One region of the Streptococcus sp. 20925_1_22 genome, then DNA from elsewhere that is predicted to be linked to it. Evidence: predicted binding sites of a transcription regulator. Region 1 holds the regulator's gene; the other holds the start of a gene.

What was found. Region 1 encodes CtsR, which represses protease genes until heat stress. Its sites were predicted from a motif close to TTGGTCAAAAAAGGTCAAANA; they were not measured.
Region 2: a site for CtsR is predicted at 2,102-2,122, ahead of O3621_RS08560 (ATP-dependent Clp protease ATP-binding subunit). Genes of this name have one in related genera too.

What each region holds. Positions count from the first base shown of each region.
Region 1 is NZ_JAPVYE010000002.1:139,815-150,987, reverse strand. It holds gene O3621_RS03230 (DUF6287 domain-containing protein) at 1-59, opposite strand, end outside; gene O3621_RS03225 (NUDIX domain-containing protein) at 220-1,008, opposite strand; gene pnuC (nicotinamide riboside transporter PnuC) at 1,065-1,880, opposite strand; gene O3621_RS03215 (AAA family ATPase) at 1,902-2,960, opposite strand; gene O3621_RS03210 (DUF4430 domain-containing protein) at 3,143-3,544, opposite strand; gene O3621_RS03205 (ECF transporter S component) at 3,528-4,013, opposite strand; gene O3621_RS03200 (DUF4272 domain-containing protein) at 4,056-4,766, opposite strand; gene O3621_RS03195 (ATP-dependent Clp protease ATP-binding subunit) at 4,894-7,323, opposite strand; gene O3621_RS03190 (CtsR family transcriptional regulator) at 7,324-7,788, opposite strand; gene O3621_RS03185 (hypothetical protein) at 7,974-8,423, shown strand; gene tsf (translation elongation factor Ts) at 8,528-9,571, opposite strand; gene rpsB (30S ribosomal protein S2) at 9,644-10,426, opposite strand; tRNA gene O3621_RS03170 (tRNA-Cys) at 10,733-10,803, shown strand; gene O3621_RS03165 (hypothetical protein) at 10,933-11,173, shown strand, end outside.
Region 2 is NZ_JAPVYE010000005.1:159,886-171,058, reverse strand. It holds gene O3621_RS08560 (ATP-dependent Clp protease ATP-binding subunit) at 1-2,052, opposite strand, end outside; gene O3621_RS08555 (DUF1797 family protein) at 2,302-2,532, shown strand; gene O3621_RS08550 (bifunctional methylenetetrahydrofolate dehydrogenase/methenyltetrahydrofolate cyclohydrolase) at 2,722-3,576, shown strand; gene O3621_RS08545 (HAD hydrolase family protein) at 3,573-4,346, shown strand; gene O3621_RS08540 (NAD(P)H-hydrate dehydratase) at 4,454-5,296, shown strand; gene xseA (exodeoxyribonuclease VII large subunit) at 5,452-6,792, shown strand; gene O3621_RS08530 (exodeoxyribonuclease VII small subunit) at 6,770-6,982, shown strand; gene O3621_RS08525 (farnesyl diphosphate synthase) at 6,979-7,854, shown strand; gene O3621_RS08520 (TlyA family RNA methyltransferase) at 7,847-8,662, shown strand; gene O3621_RS08515 (arginine repressor) at 8,655-9,086, shown strand; gene recN (DNA repair protein RecN) at 9,095-10,753, shown strand; gene O3621_RS08505 (metallophosphoesterase) at 10,805-11,173, shown strand, end outside.

The sequences.
Region 1 (11,173 bases):
ATATTAAGAAATCTTTTTGTAACATTATTGTAACACTGTATTTTTTCTATGTCAATCATTTATGCAAGATTTTTCAAAAATCTTTTACTCAAGCGAAATTCTGTTTCTCAATATGCTTCTTTTGTCATGAGAAACTCGCTCCTACTTATCTATTCGTAATTAAAAACGAAAAAACAGGACAAATCTGTCCTGCAAGAGAAATATATAATCAACTTTCTTTTAATCTGATTTTTCTACCTTCAGCCGATAAACTTTTCTCGGCTTCTTCTTTGGCACACGCTTAACGCCTGCCTCTTCCAAGTATTCTCCAAATTTTACTAAAAAATTATTGCTGACGATAGGTCGTCTAGGCGAGATGAGATTGACCAGCTCAGTCCCTTCATAGACAGTAAACGGCGATTCCAGCAGATGGAGAAAAGTTGGATTCCAGTCCAGTCGTCCCTGAATCCGCTTGATAGATTCCAGCAAGATTTGGTAGTGATCAAAGGCAAAGTCCTCTGCTGCCAGGAGCCGTTCACCATCTTTAAAACTACTAGTCTTAAAGTCAACATCAAGAAAGGTGACTTTCTTGGCATCATCCCCAGCTTGTACTTGCTCTACTGCTATGGCCGGCAGATAGACCAGATGGGCAATGGTGATGACCCATCCGCGTGGATCACGCCCTGGAGTAGAAACCGTCATCAGCTGTTCCACCTTTTCCAGCGGTATCTCCAGCCCCACCTCTTCCTTGACTTCCCGAATGCAGGCTTGATAGGCATCCTCATGCTTGTCCACAAAACCTCCTACTAGGGCATATTTATTCTGATAAGGATGAGCCTTGCGCTTGATGACCAAGAGTTTTATCTGCCCTTCCACGAAGCAATAGGCCACCATATCTGCTGTTACGCTGGGCGTCTCATACTTGGGTAAATCCTGTGTCTTGTACCATGCCAAAAAGGCGGACTCATCCGCCATGGTTTCATAGTACTCTTTTTCCGACATTCCCGATGGGATATCCTGTTTGGTCATGAATTTTTCTTCCTTTCCTAAGCTATCTTTTTCTATCAAAAATCTCAAGCCTTGGTCTAAGCTTTCTTCACGGCCTTGGTCCACTGATACCATCCGACGATACTATTGAGGGTATAGACCCAGTACATAGCCTGGATATGAAGGTTGCTACCCCACCAGAGATAGATACTGAAGAGATTGGTCGCAATCCAGAAAATCCACTGCTCGCGGTAGAGACCAGTCATAAGAAGCTGACCGATACCATTGGTCGCATCTGTCACACTATCACGGAAAGGACGGTGACTGTGAATGCTCTTATAGGCAAAGCCCATACCAATCCAAATCAAAGCCGTCAAGGCCAAATATTTAAGCCAGCCACGCCAGTCTAACTTCTTAGCTTCAAAATGAGAGGGTTCTTCCTTATCTTGTTCATTGACCCGGTTGGACAGCCAAGTATAGAGGCCGATTGGCTGCATGATAAAGAAGTAGACCGTAGTCAGCACTTCTCCATAAAAGCTAGCCTGAAAGGACAATAGGAGATAAATTGCCGAATTAACCGCTCCAAAGAGGTAATTGCTGGCCCGCCCCTCGGCTACTAGAATAACGCAAACGATGCCTGTCCAGGAAGCAAAGAGTCCCAGCCAGTCATGCTGCTTCTGACCACTGGTAAACTCCAGAATGAAAGGCAGACTGGAAAGAGCAAGCAAGTAGAGCCATTGAGTCAAGCTACGCCCGCCAAATAAATCCTGCCAGAACAATTTCGCTATGCCGCTAAAACCTTGTTTCTTAGCTGCCACACAGACATTGCGGAAATTCTGAACAAAGGTTTGAGATTTTTGTTTCAGTCCTACGTAGAGAGTTGAAGGAGAGAGTTTTTGATTTTTTACTACCATTCTATTTTACCACTTTCTTTTTTAATCTGCTTGATAAATCATGTTGATCGCTTCTTTGGCCGCCTGATAATTGTCCAAATAACTGCCAGCCAGATAGACCGTCGGAATATGAGCCAAGCACTGCTCTTTCAGCATTTTCAGATAGCTTGAAAAATCACTGCGTATAGCCTCGTCTGCCATACTCATATCGCGAAAGCCATCGTTGACATAGGCCCCAATCGGCTCAGCAAAGAGAATCAAATCCCATTTTTCCTTAGACAAAATGCTGGCAAAGAGATTGTCAAAAGTATCTGTTTCCTCGTCTTGAACCGGACTTTCTTTCAGATAGTAATCATAGTAAGCCTTGGTTACCAACGAATTTGTATCAGCCACGACCAGACCGCGGTTGGTGCTGCTGTCAATCAAGCGGGAAGTCTGAGCATATTGTCCTAAGAGCAGATAATAATAGTCTTTAGGGGTCAGCTCATCGTCTCGCACGTTATTTTGAATCTGATATTCTCGAGCATATTCTAGACTAACCGGAGCATCATAGTAGCGAGCTAAATCTTTGGCCAAGGTTGTTTTGCCATTGCTGGCGCTGCCCATAATCAGCACTTTCTTGGTAAAGTGACGCCGGAAAGGTTGGGCGATATATTTCCAATAACGACTAGGATTTTCCCGAATCATGGTAGCTGAGATACCAAACTGGCGCTCCTGCAAGGAAGTTTTGAAGTCACGCTTTTCTAACTCCTTCTGATAGTCAGCCTCACCAACAAAGAAAACCAGTTCCTCGCGTTCTGAATCATAGCCCACCAACTCCAATAAAGCCGGCAGCCACTTGTCCCAACCCAGAGGATAGCGAGGAAAAGAAGTTTCGTCCAGTTTGTAAACCTGGGTCAATTCATCATCTGCGAAAGTCTCCCGCGTATATCGAAAACGCTTCTGCAGAGACAGACCCACTTCCTGCCCACGGTCTCCCTGATAACCAGAAACCACCACGCGCACCTTATCATAAGAACGCTTAGCCTTCTGAATCAAATCAATATGCCCTTGATGCAAGGGAGCAAAGGTTCCAAATACGATTGCAATTTTTTCTTTCATAGGTCTATCCTTTTATTATTTTTTATATTTTTTCTTTCTATGTTTTTATTATAAACTATATTTTTATTTTGTCAATGCTTTTTTATAAAATTTTATAAAAATACTTTCAGGCTCTTTAAAACTGTATCAAGGGCACAAAAAAGAACCTAATGCCCAAGCATCAGATTCTTTTTATAAAAGATTTATTGCTGATAGACTTCTTGGTAGAATTCCAGCTTGTCTCCATCCTTGACAGTAATTTGATTGGCTGCCTTAGGAGCCATTTCTCCGTTGACCTTAAACATCCAGTAGAGACCCTTTGCTTCATCCTGAGCATGACCATCAATCGAAGTGATAAAACCATCTTTTTCTTCGACCTTATAGGCCTTCTTCAAAGCATCCATAGCTGTCTTTCCTTCTGCAACAGCCACTGTTTTCTCGCTCTTCTCCTGACCTTCTGGCGCAATACTGATGCTGATTTTCAGTTCCTTTTTGACAGAAGAATCAGCGGAGCTAGAGCTTTTGTCAGTATTGGTCTGGCTGCTGCCGCAACCAACAAGGAGAAGGGCAAAAGCAAGTGTGAGCAAACTAAAGATTTTTTTCATTATAGAGCCTCCTTAAAATAGGGTACAAGAGTGGGTAAAAAAACAAGGTCGACAGTCCGTGCGCTATATTGAAGGTCAAAGCGTTAATAATCGCATAAGACCACCAGTGATAGTTGTACAGCAAGGCTGTCAGTGTATCGATGGCAATGCCATAGCCAAAGGATAGGAGAGCTGCTGCTATTCCCTGTCCCACTAGATTTAACCGAGGATAGAGCAACCACCAAAGGCAAAGAATCAGTCCAAAGGACAACAACTGAAAGAGGACAATCGGACTCATTCCCAAAAGAAAAGCTGATGTAAACATCGTCACAGCCATCACTAGAAGTGAAGTCTGCAAATCCTCAAAGATAACGATCAGAAAAAAGATAGCTGAGATAGGCTGCACATTGGGCAAAAAGGAAAATGCATAGCGAAAGGCCACACATAAAGCCGATAGGATGGCAATTTTAGCCATTTTACGAGCGGACAAAGGTACCTCCTTTTCTAATTGAGTGAATCAAGAGAAGTTGGACTAGGTATGCAGCTCAACAGCATCCCAGTCTTGGGCCGTATTCAGCCCCAGCAGCCAGTCAAGACCAGACCGCCTCTCCAGAACAACACTTTCATCAAGGCCTGCAGGTGCTGGCTGATTATGAATCCGAGCATCGACACAGGCCCAATGATAACGATAAATCAAATCATCCTCATCCAGTAACTCTTCTAAGCTGCGCGGTTGGCATTTGCCCAGAAATTCCTGAAAGTCAACCGCACTAGCGACTGCGTCAATAGCAGCATCACAATCACAAATTTTATCTGGAAACGGTAAAGTATTGACTAGACCTAAGTACCAAATCAGCGACCAATAGGCCTCGTATTTCCAAACCATATTGATGATAGCTGCCGAGTCGGCACGATCTTCCAAGACCGCCCTTTCTTTGGGCGTCAACTCTTCCTGCACCCCGTATTGCTGCAGTTTATCCTGCAGCCACTGGCGGCTCTCCTCATTATAATTATTATTTTCGATATCCAAGGCCGCCTGAATAATCAAGAGGCTGGTAATAGCTCGACGCGTAATTTCTTCTAGCGAGCGCGGCCTTACTTGCTCCGCACTTTCGATAACCGGCAAATGCTCAAGGTAAGGAATTCCCTCCTTTTTCAAACGCTGGATGCTAGCAACCTTGCGTTCTTCAGGTGTTTTCACGCTGGCTTTCTTGCCAGCAAACAAATCTTTAAAAAACGACATATCAGCCTCCAATCCTTCAATTTTCCAGTTTCATTGAATGATGAAATAACTGTTCGGTATCTATAGGTATGATTGCTATCAGGGATTAACCGCGAAAACACAACTTTCCATTGAAAGACTGCGCTTTCTAAGCCACTTCGAACTTGAGCTGGCCAGCCTTGACACCAACCTTAAGTGTTTGGCCAGCAGCCAAATCTCCTGTCAGGAGCAGCTCAGACAACTTGTCCTCTACCTGGGTTTGCAGAGTTCGGCGCAATGGCCGTGCTCCCATTTCCACATCGTAGCCTTCCTGAGCCAGCAACTTAAGGGCACTAGCCTGAAACTTCAGCTCAATTCCCTTCTCAGCAAGACTAGCAATAAGCGGTTTGACCATAACCTTGACCACCTCCTGCATATCTTCTGCAGATAAGCTGTGGAAGACTACCTTCTCATCGATACGGTTGATAAACTCTGGTCTATATGCTTTCTTGAGTTCTTCCAGCATTCGTTTTTCCATATTGGCGTGGTCCAAGCGAATGTCACGCGCACCAAAGCCCACCGTCTTATCATCCCGCAAACTAGTTGCTCCTAGATTGCTGGTCATGATAATAATCGTATTGGAGAAGTCCACCTTGCGACCCTTGCTGTCCGTCAGCTGACCATCATCCAAGACCTGGAGGAGAACATTGAAAATATCTGGATGCGCCTTTTCTACCTCGTCAAAGAGCAGGACAGAATAAGGTCTGTTGCGCACCTTCTCCGTCAGCTCCCCTCCCTCTTCATAGCCTACATAGCCTGGAGGCGCTCCGTTGAGGCGGCTAGCCGCGAATTTCTCCATGTACTCACTCATATCAAAGCGGATGAGTGCAGACTCATCATCAAAGAGACTTTCGGCCAAGGCCTTGGCTAGCTCTGTCTTCCCGACCCCTGTCGGACCTAGGAACATAAAGGAGCCAATCGGCCGCTTACTGCTGCGGATACCAGACTGGTTTCGTCGGATAGCTCGGCTGATAGCTGAAATCGCCTCGTCCTGCCCAATCACGCGTTTATGAAGCTCTGTTTCCAAGTTGAGGTATTTCTTCGCATCTGTCTGAGTCAGCTTCTGCACTGGAATACCAGACAAGGCACTCAGAGTAGCCAAAACATCGTCTTCTTCCACTTTCAGCTTATAAAGCTTGGGTTGCTGCTCTTGCTCAAGCAACTTCGAGACTTTTTTGAAATCCGCAGCCATCAAGGCTTGATCCACTGGCGTCAAATCCGACTGCTCGTAATTCTGCGGTCCTCTATTCTGCACTGTTGCACTGGCCTCGTCCAAAAGATCAATGGCAGAGTCAGGCAGATGCTTACTGGTCAGATAGCGATGGGCATATTTGACTGCTGTCTCGATAGCCTGATCACTAATCTGCACCTTGTGGTGATCTTCATAGCTCTTTCTTAAGCCTTGTAAAATAGCAATGCTGTCAGCCATATTAGGCTCTTCTATGCTGACCTTGGCAAAACGCCGAGAAAGAGCCGCATCTTTTTCAATATGTTTCTGGTACTCTTCCTGCGTCGTAGCACCAACTGTCCGCAGAGTTCCGCGAGCCAGAGCCGGTTTCAGGATATTGGCCGCATCCAAGGTCGAGTCAATACCGCTGCCAGAGCCCATGATAGTATGAAGCTCATCGATGAAGAGAATGACATGACCATCTTCTTCAATGTCATTGATGATGTTGTTCATCCGCTCCTCGAAATCTCCGCGAAAGCGAGTGCCAGCGACTACATTCATCAAGTCCAGCTCCAAAACCCGCATCTTGGCAAGTTCAGCAGGAACCTGACCAGCTGCTACACGCTGAGCTAGTCCTAAGGCTAGAGCTGTCTTACCAACCCCAGCATCTCCAACCAACACCGGATTGTTTTTAGTCTTGCGACTAAGAATCTGAACTATCCGTGAAATTTCTTGATCACGCCCAATGACTGGCTCCAATCGGCCATCTCTAGCCAGCTCCGTCAGATCACGAGTGTAGTCTTCCAGCCCCCCGCTGGTAGAAGCTGGCATCCCCATCATATTAGCCATGGTCTGCTTAGCAGCCATTACTCCCTTATTCAGACTGCGAATAGCCTTGATATCTTCCTTGCCCCAGCCAGCTCGCTGCTCCAAGACCTTACGCAAATCACTGATTTTCGGCCCCTGCTCCTTGTCCTCGTAGCTAAAACCGGTAAATTCCAGGATACGAGAGGCCAAGGTCCCCCGGTCAAATAACATACCTAGCAGCACATGTTCGGTACCTACATGCTTAGCGCGAACAGCTTCTGCAATTTGGCCCGCTTCCTCAAACAGCTCCTCTAAGCGATAAGAAAAAGGCAGCAGCTCAAAGTGACCGTCTTTCTGATAAGCCTGACCAGTAATCTGAAAAGCCGCTTCTTCAAATCCATCAACTTCCACAGGAAATTCATTGAGGACTGAGCCAGCAACGCTGTAGGGATTATTAGCCAGAGCAATCAGCAGATGCCATGATTCCAGATAATCTGTCGTAAAATGGCTGGCCAAGAGCTGGGCTGCTTCCAAGCTTTCTATTAAGGCTTTTGAGTATTTCATTTATGATTCCATTCCTTTTCTGTCTAGTTGTTGTAAAATTTTTTTTAATATCCGGGCACGAATCACCGCAGCTCCATCGCCCAAAATCGAGTCCGATGCTGTTGACAAGATTAGATTGCCCTCACGTTCAGTCATAATCTTCTCATCAAAAAGAAGCTGAATAACATCTGTAAAAACCTGCTGGCTGACACGTTCTCCCACACTGTCGCATAGGCCGCAAAGCATCTGATGCCGGTCGGAAAATTCTATCTTTCCAATCCGAATATAGCCACCGCCACCACGCTTACTCTCGACGATATAGCCCCGACTTTCCGTAAAACGAGTCTTAATCACATAGTTAATCTGACTGGGAACCACCTGAAAAACATCAGCCAGTTCACTGCGTTTCAGTTCAACCATCCCAGCCTGAGCCAGAATAGACTTGATATATGCTTCAATACTGTCCGATGTGTTTTTTGCACCCATGACTTCCCTTTCCAGTTGAGGATTTCAGAATAAATTTCTTTTTTCCTTGTTTCTCTAACATTGACTATCTTTGACTAATATTATACCGGAAAAGTCTCTATTTTTAAAGAAAAAGGGATGACTGAAAGGTCTGATAATTCAAACTAGTGAAAAAGCTTTAAAAGCCTTGTGTAATCGCTTGCTTTTTGCTTTTAAAGCGTTATAATATAGGTGGAAATCCACAAGGAAAAGACAGACAGAAACTCCTGCCTGCCAACGATCATCTAAACAAGGAGGATAATCCAATGAAAATGGATTGGCTCAACTATTCTCGTCATGTACTCAAATGGCTCTTTGTAGCTCTGAGTATTTTCACCATCTTTTCTGCTGATTACGTTGATATTCCTATCGGAGCTCTCATCGCCTGTCTTTATGCTCCCCTACTCTTCGAACAGGAGCTGGTCAGCAACCGAGTCAAATGGTATAGCTTTCTGATTATGATGGTGGTTACTCTGCCCCTTTTGTTTATTACCAAAGTCTATCAGTTTAGCCTGACTTACCCCCAAACGACAGTACTTCTCTTTCTCTTGGCAGTATTGATTTTTACCAATGGCTTGATTGCTCATAAGGAAGAAAGAGAAAAAGCAGCTAAGTGATGCTGCTCACCATTCTAAACTTGATGTTTCAAAATGCTACAAATGAAAAGGTCTGAGAAAAAATCTCAGACCTTTTTATCGTTCAATTTCTAAGCTAAAAACAATTAGTTTTGACCAAGAGCCGCAGCCATTGTTGCAGCTACTTCGTTTTCAAAGTCGTTAGCAACTTTCTCGATACCTTCACCAACTTCAAAGCGAGCGAATTCAACTACTGAAGCATTTACTGATTCAAGGTAAGCTTCAACTGTCTTGCTGTCATCCATGATGTATACTTGTGCAAGAAGTGTGTATGCTTGGTCAACTTTAGTATTGTCAAGCATGAAGCGGTCCATTTTACCTGGGATGATCTTATCCCAGATCTTTTCAGGTTTGCCTTCAGCAGCCAACTCAGCCTTGATGTCTTCTTCAGCTTGAGCAACAACTGCATCAGTCAATTGAGCTTTAGAACCGTATTTCAAGTGTGGAAGAGCTGGTTTACCAACCATTGCACGGCTTTCGTTGTCTTGATCGATGACATGGTTCAATTGTGCCAATTCATCTTTGACAAATTGCTCATCCAATTCTTTGTATGAAAGAACAGTTGGTTTCATCGCAGCGATGTGCATAGAGATTTGCTTAGCGAGAGCATCGTCTCCACCTTCGATAACGGAGATAACACCGATACGGCCACCGTTGTGTTGGTAAGCACCAAAGTGTTGAGCATCTGTCTTTTCAATCAAAGCAAAGCGACGGAAAGAGATCTTTTCTCCGATAGTTGCAGTTGCAGATACGTATGCAGCTTCAAGAGTTTCACCTGAAGGCATTGTCAAAGCAAGTGCTTCTTCGTTATTAGCTGGTTTGCCTTCAGCGATTACTTTCGCAGTTGCATTTACCAAATCAACAAATTGAGCATTTTTCGCAACGAAGTCAGTTTCAGCATTCACTTCAACAACAGCGGCAACATTACCGTTTACGTAAACACCTGTCAGACCTTCAGCGGCAACACGGTCAGCTTTCTTAGCTGCTTTTGCCATCCCTTTTTCGCGAAGCAATTCAATCGCTTTTTCGATGTCACCATCTGTTTCAACAAGTGCTTTCTTAGCGTCCATGACACCAGCACCAGATTTTTCACGCAATTCTTTGACAAGCTTAGCTGTAATTTCTGCCATTTTTCTTCTCCTATTTTTTAATGTAAATAAAGGAGCTGGGCTGAGCCCTGCCCCTTTAGGTTAGTTTACTGATTATTCGTTTGAACCTTCAACAACTTCAACGATTTCTTCGATAGAATCTGCTTGAGTTTCAGTTGCAGCCAATTCTGCTTCTACTGATTCAACGCTATCTTCACCTTGACGGCCTTCGATAACAGCATCAGCCATTTTCGCAGTGATTAATTTAACCGCACGGATTGCATCGTCGTTAGCTGGGATGATAACATCGATATCATCAGGATCAGTGTTAGTATCAACCATGGCAACCACTGGGATACCTAATTTCTTAGCTTCCTTAACAGCGATTTGCTCTTTATGAGGGTCAACTACGTACATCACATCTGGGATGCGAGGCATATCTTCGATACCGCCCAAGAATTTTTCAAGACGAGCGCGTTGTTTGTTGAGAAGAGCGACTTCTTTCTTAGGAAGAACTTCGAAAGTTCCGTCTTCTTCCATGCGTTTGATTTCTTTCAAACGAGCTACACGTTTTTGGATAGTAGACCAGTTTGTAAGAGTTCCACCCAACCAACGGTGGTTGATGAAGTATTGACCTGAACGTTCTGCTTCTTCTTTGACAGCGTCAGCAGCTTGCTTCTTAGTACCAACGAAGAGGATAACTGCATCGTTAGCAGCAGCATCACGCATAAAGTCGTAAGCTTGGTCAGCATACTTTACAGTTTGCTGCAAGTCGATTACGTGGATACCATTACGCTCAGTGAAGATGTACTTAGCCATCTTAGGGTTCCAGCGACGAGTTTGGTGACCAAAGTGAACACCAGCCTCAAGAAGTTGTTTCATTGAAATTACTGCCATGAGTAAATTCTCCTTTTTGTTTTTTTCCTCTTTTAGATTTCAGCTCGCAGAACCACCCAAGGGCAACAGTCCCACAATTCATCTAAAATGAGTATTTTGCCATTTATACGGCATCCCCTATTATAACAAAAGCGCAGCTCTTTGACAAGGTGTTTGCCAGATTTTCTGCCACTAAGAATGAATTCTACCTCTCAGCTGAACATTTGTTCCTGAAGCATTCAGAATGGTAGCGTCTAACATTTTCTGATTTGACTTTGAAAGACTCTTGACGAAAGCAAGTATTTACGATAGAATAATAAGAGTTGCGGCGGTATAGCCAAGTGGTAAGGCACGGCTCTGCAAAAGCTTGATCGTCGGTTCAAATCCGTCTACCGCCTTCGTAAATATATTTCTAGAAGTCCTCAAAGGGCTTTTTTTATTGCATTTCCTATTGTTTCTAGCAAACTTTGCTGATATAATATTATAAAAATATCATCCATCATCAGCGAAAGGAAAAAAGATTGATTATGAAAAAAATCAGCTTCTATACCCTTAGTCTCCTCTCTTTGCTAGCTCTCTCAGCCTGCATGCCTGCCAAGCAGACGCAGCAAAGAAAAAAGACGCCTAGCTCCCTCAAAGCTTCGAAAAGTTCATCCTCTAAGGAAACATCCAGCAAATCATCTAGCAGTAGCTCTAGCACCTATGAAAGTAGTGATGAGGTATTTCAGAAACGTGCTAGCTTTGAACCAGATGATGCTTCTGCACTAC
Region 2 (11,173 bases), on a different contig from region 1:
TTCCTTGACCTTCTCCGTAACATCCAGATGAATGTCATTGGTTGCCAAACGTTGATTAACATCGTCCAGCATCAGGTTGACGATTTGCAGCAGGTTGTCCTTGCTGAGCGCCTGGAATTCGATAATGCCGTCAAAGCGGTTCATAAACTCAGGACTGAAGAAGTTGCCCAATTCACCCAAAACGGAATTGGTGCGGCCTTCACGCGCTGCTCCAAAGCCAACGCTGGCTTCAGCTTTGCCAGTTCCAGCATTCGATGTCATGATGATAATGGTGTCTTTGAAGCTGACAGTCCGGCCTTGGCCATCGGTCAGGCGGCCATCATCTAGAACCTGCAGGAACATGTGCATAACATCGGGATGGGCTTTTTCCACCTCATCCAGCAGAATGAGTGAGTAGGGATTGCGGCGGACGCGCTCAGTCAATTGACCAGCTTCATCATAGCCGACATAGCCCGGAGGGGCACCGACCAGCTTGGCCACGCTGTGTTTCTCCATGTATTCACTCATATCAAAGCGAATCATGCTGTCAGCCGAGCCAAAGAGCTCAATGGCTAGTTGCTTAGACAGCTCAGTCTTACCGACACCAGTAGGTCCGACAAAGAGGAAGCTGCCGATTGGGCGGTTAGGGGTTCCTAGTCCGACACGGTTGCGGCGGATAGCCTTGGCAATCTTATCCACAGCATCGTCTTGACCGATGACATGGGCCTTTAAGTCACTAGAGAGATTAACTAGTTGAGACTGTTCCTTTTCTTTGAGGTCGCCAACTGGGATATTGGTCTTTTGCTCTACGATGTGCTCAATCGTTTTCTCGCTGATAATCGGAGTATCCTTGTCTAGCACACTTGTCTGCTGCAGTTCCTTGTACTTGGCAATCTGGTCACGGAAGTAAGCCGCCTTCTCGAAGTCTTCGTCGCGGGTTGCCTGAGCCTTGAGGTTTTCTGCTTCGATCAGACGTTGGTCAATGACCTTGGGATCAACGAAGTTGAGGGTCAGATTCATCTTGGACCCAGCCTCATCCAAGAGGTCAATAGCCTTGTCTGGCAGGAAGCGGTCTTGGATGTAGCGGTTGGAGAGAAGCGCAGCAGCTTCAATGGCCGCATCTGTGTACTTGACATGATGGTAGTCTTCGTATTTTTTTTGAATCCCTTTGAGGATGGTAATCGTTTCTTCTACCGTCGGCTCATCTACCTTAACTGGCTGCATACGGCGCTCCAGTGCAGCATCCTTCTCAATGATACGGTATTCATTGAGAGTGGTTGCTCCAACCATCTGGAGTTCTCCGCGAGCCAGAGCTGGTTTTAGGATGTTCCCAGCGTCCATATTGCCATCGCCAGCTGAGCCTGCTCCGACAATTTCATGGATTTCATCAATGAAGAGAATGACATCCTGACGAGAACGAATTTCATCAATGAGCTTCTGCATCCGTTCCTCAAATTGGCCACGGATACCAGTTCCCTGTACTAAGCTGACAACGTCTAGGCGGATAACTTCTTTGCCTTGGAGTTTATGAGGCACATCACCATCAACAATTTTTTGGGCTAAGCCTTCCACCACGGCAGTTTTTCCGACTCCTGGCTCTCCTATGAGAACAGGATTGTTTTTGGTGCGGCGGTTGAGGATTTCAATGACACGGACGATTTCTTCATCACGGCCAATAACAGGATCAATCTCGCCTCGGCGAGCCAACTCAGTTACATTGATACCAAACTCTTCCAGCAGGCCTTTTGGCTTTTGCTGACTTGGCTGAGGCTGACCACCCTTGCTAGGATTGGAACCGTAGCCGCCACCGCCTCCATAGGCTCCGCCAGATTGGGTAGGAGGAGTAGTTGGTTCCTGAGGCTGTTGAAAATTGCTGAGGCTGTTAAAGAAGTCATCAATAGGATCTGTTCCGTGATTGTTGGCATTAGCAATTCCGCCGAACAAGGAGTGTTCGGGGTCTGTTTTCATGATTTGGTAGCAGTTTTGGCACAAATCCACCTGCTGTTTATGGCCATTTACATTAGTATAAAGGTGAATCGTAGATTCATTGATTTTACAATTTTGACAAAGCATGCAGATACCTCTTTTCTTTTAGTGTGCAAGCTATTTATAGAAATAATTAAAGGTCAAAAATAGTCAAAGTTTTATAGTTTCATTATATCAGTATTCTCGAACTTTGCAAGAATTTACTACAAAATCCTCTCTTAGACCGAGCAGAATGAAAACAAATTCTTGAAAAATTACAAAAAATTGGCTTTTAGTGGTATTTCAGTTATGATTTATGGTAAAATAAGAGGGAACTAAGTAAATAGGAGAAACAAAATGGAATCACATTTAGTTAGAATTATCAACCGCTTAGAAGCTATGGCTAAGGATGGCGGAAATTTAAAACGTAATTTTGAGCGTGAAGGAGTGGTTGTAGCAGAAGTAGCTTACAGTTACGACGAAGAAAACGGCTCTGTCTTCACCTTGCGTGACGTTGCAGCGCGTGAGACCTATACTTTCGACAGCATCGATTTGATTGCAATGGAAATTTATGAATTACTCTACTAAAAAGCACTTAGCTGCTTTTTATTTTTACCCTTTTTATCTTATTTTGAAAAAGATTTAGTAGGTCTGAAAATTTTACCACTAGGTGCCAATGAAACCACGTTTTATAACCTTGTATAAGAAAAAGTTATAGGCTGAGCACAGATTTTTTTGGTATAATGAAAAAGATAATGAAAAAGAAATGAGAATGACATGGCGCAGATTATTGATGGTAGAGGTTTGGCAGAGAAGCTTCAGAAAAAATTAGCCGAAAAAACGGCTCGCCTCAAAGAAAAAACAGGTCAGGTACCGGGCTTGGTAGTGATTGTGGTGGGAAATAATCCAGCCAGTCAAATCTACGTGCGTAATAAAGAGCGCTCAGCCTTGGCTGCTGGCTTTCGGAGTAAGGTAGAACGTCTGCCAGAAGAGACTAGCCAGGAAGAGCTCTTGAGCTTGATTGAAACTTATAATCAAAATCCTGATTGGCATGGGATTTTGGTCCAGCTGCCCTTGCCTGAACATATCGATGATGAAGCTGTGTTGTTGGCCATTGATCCAGACAAGGATGTTGATGGCTTTCATCCCCTTAATATGGGCAAGCTATGGAGCGGTCATCCTGTTATGATTCCGGCTACTCCTGCGGGCATTATGGCAATGTTCCATGAATATGGCATTGAACTGGAAGGTAAGCGAGCAGTTGTTATCGGGCGAAGCAATATTGTCGGTAAACCCATGGCTCAACTCCTTTTAGCTAAGAATGCAACGGTTACTCTGACGCATTCGCGGACTCACAATCTCGCTAAGACTGCGAAGCGGGCAGATATTTTGGTGGTGGCTATCGGACGTGGACATTTTGTGACCAAGGACTTTGTCAAGGAAGGGGCTGTCGTCATTGACGTCGGTATGAACCGAGATGAAAATGGCAAGCTGATTGGCGATGTTCAATTTGATGAAGTGTCTGAAATTGCCAGTCTGATTACACCTGTACCTGGAGGTGTTGGGCCTATGACCATTACCATGCTGATGGAGCAGACCTACCAAGCCTTTAAACGGAGTCTTGAATCATGAAATTTGTTTTTGATTTGGATGGGACCTTGTCCTTTGATTATATGACGATTGATGAGGAGATTAAGCAGGTTCTGCTGACGGCTTCTCAGTTTGGGCATGAAGTTCTGTTTGCTTCGGCGCGCTCCTATCGAGATTGTCTGGGACTATTAGGTCTGGAATTGAGCCAGCAGATAGTGATTGGCCTGAACGGCGGAGTGGCTTATCAGAATGGACAGCTGATGTTTGAGCGTCAGCTGCATCAGTCAAGTTACCAAGTCATTCTAGATACTTGTTTGACCTATAATTTGCCTTTTTTCGTTGACAATACTTTTGACTACAGTGGCCAGATTTTAGAAAAAATCCCTTTTATTGCCAGTGTAGATCCTCTCAAGCGAGCAAGACGGCTGGAACTGACTGAACTCCAGCATCCTATTAAGCTTGTTATTTACATGGGGAATCATGAGCAACTCTTAGATGATTTACAGGCTCGTTTTGCAAACTTGCCTAATCTGAGTCTAGACTATCATGAACATGAGAAATGTTTTTATATTAATCCGGCTGAAACCAATAAAGCTTCAACTGTAAAGGAACTCTGCGGTTCGGATTATGTAGCTTTTGGTAATGATCAAAATGATATCCAGCTCTTTAAGAATTCTCTCTACGCTGTGCAGGTTGGTGATTTCCCAGGCTTGAGCGATTATGCGGATGAGCAGGTCGCCTTTCAGGAAAATTTACCCAAGGCAGTCGCAGCAAGAATCTTACAAAAATTTGCAGATTTCCGAAGAAAATAACTTTCTTGCGATACGAGGCACCTGTTTAGGTGCCTTTTGGTGTATAATGAAGATAGGTTTGGTGATGTTGAGTCAGGTGCAAGATGGAGTTGGTCTAGGAGAATATCATGTCAAAAAATGCTGAAAATATTTTAAAAAAAGTCATTCGGAAACGCCCCTTGGACAGTCACAAGGGCGATTACGGTCGTCTTTTACTGATTGGGGGGACCTATCCTTATGGGGGTGCCATCATCATGGCAGCTTTGGCTGCGGTCAATAGCGGAGCGGGTCTGGTGACTGTTGCTACAGATAGAGACAATATCGCCCCTCTGCACAGTCATTTACCGGAGGCCATGGCCTTTGACTTAGAGGAGCAAGACCGATTGACAGAGCAGCTGACCAAATCAGATCTAGTCTTGATTGGTCCAGGTCTAGCAGAGAATCAACTAGGTCTAAATATCCTACAAAAGGTAATCCAGACTGTGGCAGAACAGCAGATACTTATCATGGATGGCGGCGCCATTTCACTTTTTAGCAAAGGAGCTTTGCCATTTCCAAAAGCCCAAACAGTTTTTACCCCTCACCAGAAGGAGTGGGAAGGCTTATCGGGTTTGAGCTTGTCAGATCAGACAGCGGCAGCCAATCAGGCGGCGGTCAATCAACTGCCTCTGGGCAGTATTGTCGTACAGAAAAAGCATGGGACGACCATCTATCAAAGTGGGCAAGAGCAGGTCTTTGAGCTGACAGTAGGCGGACCTTATCAGGCAACTGGCGGCATGGGAGATACGTTGGCTGGTATGATTGCCGCATTTGCTGGACAGTTCAAGTCAAGCAGTCTCTTTGAGCGAGTAGCGGCTGCAACTCTTCTTCACTCTCTTATCGCAGATGAACTGAGTCATGAAGCTTATGTCGTCCTGCCAACGGCAATCAGTAGAGCCATTCCAAGGTGGATGAAGAAGATGAGTCAGTAGACTTTTCTTGGGTTTTAAGGCAGCTGGGGTTCTTTTGTGGAAGCCCAGTTTTTTTCTTGCTTTTCAGGGGATTTTTAGACTTTGTAATCGGTTTTTTATGCAGTTTTTTGTTATAATAAAAGTTACGGAAAAACTAGAAAAGAAAGGAAAAGGGCATGCCAGAATATTTGTCGGTTTCGACCTTGACCAAGTATTTGAAGATGAAGTTTGAGCGGGATCCTTATTTGGAGCGGGTCTATTTGACTGGCCAAGTGTCCAATTTTCGCCGACGTCCTAATCATCAATATTTTTCATTAAAAGATGAGAAGGCCGTCATTCAGGTTACGATTTGGTCTGGTGTCTACCAGAAGTTGGGCTTTGAGCTGGAAGAAGGCATGAAAATCAATGTAATTGGTCGGGTGCAGCTCTATGAGCCGAGCGGTTCCTATTCTATCATCATTGAAAAAGCGGAGCCGGATGGTATCGGAGCTTTGGCAATCCAGTTTGAACAGCTCAAGAAAAAACTGGGAGAAGAAGGGCTTTTTCAAGAGAAATTCAAGCAGGCCTTGCCCCAGTTTCCTAAGAAAATTGGTGTTGTAACCAGTCCCAGCGGAGCGGTTATCCGGGATATTATCACGACGGTCAGCCGTCGCTTTCCGGGAGTGGAGATTGTCCTTTACCCTACCAAGGTACAGGGAGATGGGGCTGCAGCTCAGGTTGCTGCCCACATCAGACTGGCCAATGAGCGGTCAGATTTGGATGTGCTGATTATTGGTCGAGGTGGCGGTTCTATCGAAGATCTCTGGGCTTTCAACGAAGAGGAAACAGTTCGGGCTATTTTTGAGTCTCGAATTCCAGTTATTTCTAGTGTCGGCCATGAGACAGATACGACTTTGGCGGACTTTGTAGCAGATCGAAGGGCTGCGACTCCAACGGCTGCGGCTGAGCTAGCAACACCAGTCACCAAGCTGGATCTGCTGGGGCATTTGCAGCAGCAGGAAAACCGCATGTCACGAGCGATTTCCAATCGCCTGAGCTATTATTGGGAGAGATTGAATAAGCTGACCCAGTCGGTTATCTTCCGACAGCCAGAGCGTCTTTACGAAGGCCATCTGCAGAAATTAGACCAGCTCAACCTGCGACTGAAGCAAAAAATTCGCGAATATTATAGTGAAGAGCAACAGCGGGTCAAAATCTTGCAGCACCGTTTGGAAGCATTGAATCCGCTCAGTCGCGTTCAGCATTTTCAAGAGCAGACTGCCCAGCAGGAGCGTTTGCTGCGCAGCAACATGGCGGTCATTTATGATAACAAGGTGGCTCAAGTCAGGAGATTGTCCGAGGCCTTGCTTATGCTGGATACCAGTCGAATCGTGGCGCGTGGCTATGCTATTGTCCAAAAGAATCAAAAGGTTGTTGAATCAAGCGCAGCCATTAAAGAAAAAGATGAGCTGACCCTGCTTATGCGGGATGGGCAGCTGGAAGTAGAGGTAAAACATGTCCAAAGAAAAGAAATTTGAAGAAAACTTAGCAGACTTGGAAGTCATTGTCCAAAAGCTAGAAAACGGTGATGTAGCGCTGGAAGAGGCGATTGCGGAATTTCAAAAGGGAATGAAGCTTTCAAAGGAACTCCAGGCTAGTCTGGACAAGGCTGAAAAGACCTTAGTGAAGGTCATGCAGGCAGACGGCACAGAAACGGAAATGGAATGACAAGAAACGAGAAACTGGAAAAAATTGGTCTGACGATTGAAGATTTTTATAGGTCTCAGCAAGTGTCGTCGGATTTATCAGAAGTTATTTTGTATTCGGTGCAGGCAGGCGGTAAGCGAATTCGTCCCTTATTGCTATTGGAGTTGATTCAAGCTTTTGGCCTAGAGCTGGCTGAGGCCCACTATCAGGTTGCGGCGGCTCTTGAGATGATTCACACTGGCAGCCTTATCCATGATGATTTGCCAGCTATGGATGATGACGACTATCGTCGCGGACGCCTGACTAGCCATAAGAAGTTTGGAGAGGATATGGCTATTTTGGCGGGTGATTCTCTCTTTTTGGACCCCTATGGACTGTTGGCAAGAGCCGATCTGCCTAGTCAGGTCAAGGTGGACTTGATTTCTGAGTTGTCTCTGGCAGCAGGGAGCTTTGGTATGGTCGCAGGACAAGTTCTGGACATGCAAGGCGAAGGACAAGCAATTAGTTTAGAAGATTTAAAAAACATCCATGCCAATAAGACTGGAAAACTTCTAACGTTTCCTTTTGTTGCAGCTGGTTTGATTGCTGAGGTTGAACAGTCTGTTCAAGACAAGCTTCGTAGGATTGGAGAGCTCTTGGGCTTGGCCTTTCAAGTGCGGGATGATATTTTGGATGTGACAGCCAGCTTTGAAGAGCTGGGTAAAACCCCACAGAAAGATTTAGCTGCAGCCAAGTCGACTTATCCAGCCTTTCTGGGACTGGATGGAGCTAAGAACTTTTTCAATCAGACCCTTGATGAAGCTGTGGACATTCTGAAAGACTTGGAAGAAAAGACAGAGTTTTCAGGCGGAGAAATTCAACAGATAATAGAAAGTTTGAGATTGAATGGCTAAGGAAAGAGTAGATGTGCTGGCCTACAGACAAGGGCTCTTTGAGACCAGAGAGCAGGCTAAGCGTGGTGTAATGGCTGGACTGGTTATTGCTGCGGCCAATGGCCAGCGCTTTGACAAGCCAGGTGAAAAGATTGACACAGGAACAGAACTGCGCTTAAAAGGTGAGAAACTCAGATATGTCAGCCGAGGCGGCCTCAAGCTAGAAAAGGCTTTGCAAGTCTTTGAACTTTCGGTCACTGACCGAGTGACCTTAGATATCGGAGCTTCGACTGGCGGTTTTACAGATGTCATGCTGCAGCACGGAGCCAAGCTGGTCTATGCAGTGGATGTAGGCACCAATCAGCTGGCTTGGAAGCTTAGACAGGATGAGCGGGTTGTCAGCATGGAGCAGTTTAATTTTCGCTATGCCCAAAGGACTGACTTTGAGCAGGAGCCTAGCTTTGCCAGTATTGATGTTAGCTTTATATCGCTGAGCTTGATTTTGCCAGCACTTCATGAGATTTTGGCGCGGGATGGCCAAGTGGTCGCCTTAATCAAGCCCCAGTTTGAAGCGGGACGCGAGCAGATTGGGAAAAAAGGGATTGTCAAGGATAAAAAGGTCCATTTGGTAGTTCTGGAAAAGGTCACGGAATTTATGATGGAGGCTGGCTTTTCTGTCAGGGGACTGGATTTTTCGCCTATTCAGGGCGGTCAGGGCAATGTAGAATTTCTGGCCTATTTAGAAAAGAGCACAGAGCCGCAGCCTCTTGATTCAGCAATAATGACAGCTGTCGTAGAGGCAGCACACAAGGAATTTAAGGATGAATAAGAAGGATAGATTAGAAAAGATTAGACGCTTTGTCAGTGACTATGACATTGGCACACAGGAGGAAATTGTAGAACATCTCAGGGAGTCTGGGATTACAGCGACCCAGGCTACGGTCTCTCGGGATATCAAAGAGCTGGGCATTGTCAAGATACCGCTCAAGGACAACACTTATATCTACGAGCTGCCTAAGACCATGACCAGCAGTCTGGGTTTGGCAGAAAATAATATCCTGTCCTGTCAGGTTTTGGGAAATATGATCAATCTCAGTCTGGTACCGGGGAGCACAGCACTGGTCAAGCGTCATCTTAGGAATGAATTTGCTGAAGATATTTTCAGTATCTTGGCAGACAACGACAGTATTTTGATGGTTATGATGACAGAGGAAGCAGCCGCAAGGATTGCGACCATCATTCACCATTGGTAGGAAAGCCTATGTTATTAGAAATTTCGATTAAAAATTTTGCCATTATTGAGGAGATTTCCCTTAATTTTGAGCAAGGTATGACGGTTTTGACCGGGGAAACCGGAGCCGGCAAGTCTATTATTATTGACGCGATGAACATGATGCTGGGCAGCCGTGCTACGACGGATGTTATTCGTCATGGTGCCCCAAAAGCTGAGATAGAGGGACTTTTTTCGCTGGAAAATAGCAGAGCTTTGCGAGAGATTTTTGAGGAGCAAGGTTGGGAGCTGACCGATGAGCTGATTATCCGTCGGGAAATTCTGCAAAATGGCCGAAGTGTTAGCCGTATCAATGGCCAGATGGTTAATTTGTCTGTTCTAAAGGCTGTCGGCCAGCATTTGGTTGATATCCATGGTCAGCATGATCAGGAAGAGCTGATGAGACCCCAGCTTCATATTGCCATGCTAGATGAGTTTGGCTCAGCAGACTTTTTGCATCTCAAGGGTCGCTATCAGGAAACCTTTGACCGCTATCGAAGTCTACGTAAGCAAGTGCTGACTCTACAGAAAAATCAGCAGGAGCATAAGGCCAGAATTGAGATGCTGGAGTTTCAGATGGCAGAGATTGAGAGCGCAGCCCTCAAAAGCGGTGAAGATACTGCCCTGCATCAGGAGCGGGACCGCTTGCTCAACCACAAATTCATTGCCGATACGCTGACCAACGCCTATACCATGCTGGATAATGAAGATTTTTCCAGTCTGACCAATGTCCGCTCAGCTATGAATGACCTTGAGTCTATCGAGGATTACGATCCAGCCTACAAGGAGCTTTCAGGCAGCTTGTCAGAGACTTATTATGTCTTGGAAGATGTCAGCAAGCGCCTAGAGGATATTTTAGATGGACTGGACTTTGACGGAGATCGGCTGCTACAGGTGGAGAGTCGCTTAGACTTGATTAACAGCATCACGCGTAAATACGGCGGCCAAGTAGATGATGTGCTGGATTACTTTGCTCAGATTTCCAAAGAATACAGCCTTTTGACCGGAAGTAATTTGTCCTCAGAGGATATGGATCGAGAGCTGAAGGTCTTGGAGAGAGAGCTGGTAGAGCTTGCTCAGGAGCTGAGTCAGGCTCGTCACGGCCTAGCAGCCCAGCTGGAAGCAGAAATCAAGCAAGAGCTGCAAGACCTCTATATGGAAAAGGCGCGCTTTAAAGTGCAGTTCAGTAAGGGCAAGTTTAACCGTGAAGGCAATGAACAAGTAGAATTCTACATCTCAGCCAATCCGGGTGAGGATTTCAAACCTCTGGTGAAGGTTGCGTCTGGCGGGGAACTCTCCCGTCTCATGCTGGCTATCAAGTCTGCCTTTTCTCGTAAGGAAGGTAAGACTAGCATTGTCTTTGACGAAGTGGATACGGGCGTTTCTGGCCGAGTGGCCCAGGCTATTGCTCAGAAGATTCACAAGATTGGCTCCAACGGGCAAGTCTTGGCTATTTCCCATTTGCCGCAGGTCATTGCGATTGCCGATTATCAGTTCTTTATTGAGAAGATTTCGGATGAGAATTCAACCGTCTCAACGGTTCGCTTGCTGACGGCTGACGAGCGTGTTCAGGAAGTTGCTAAGATGCTGGCTGGCGAAGATGTAACGGATGCTGCCTTGACTCAAGCCAGAGAATTATTAAAGAAATAAACAAGCGAGGCTGAGACACTAGTGTTTCGGTCTCCTTTAGGAGGAGCGCATATGACAGAATATTTTGCAATTGGTGATGTCCATGGTAAGGCTAGTATGCTAGATGAGCTGCTCCAGCACTGGGATGGTCGCAGCCAACTAGTCTTTCTAGGCGACTTGATAGATCGTGGTGAGGACAGCCGAGCAGTTTTGGAGCGGGTCAAGGACCTAGTGGACCAAGAAGGAGCTGTTTGTCTGTCTGGCAATCATGAGTATATGTTTCTGACCTGGCTGGACAATCCTGAAAAGTCTTATGACCACTACCGACGCAATGGCGGAGATACGACGATTAATTCGCTTTTAGGCCGGCCTCTCAATGCTCCTGTAGATGGACTAGCAGACGCGGAACGTGTTAAGACGGAGGCGGCAGATTTAGTAGAT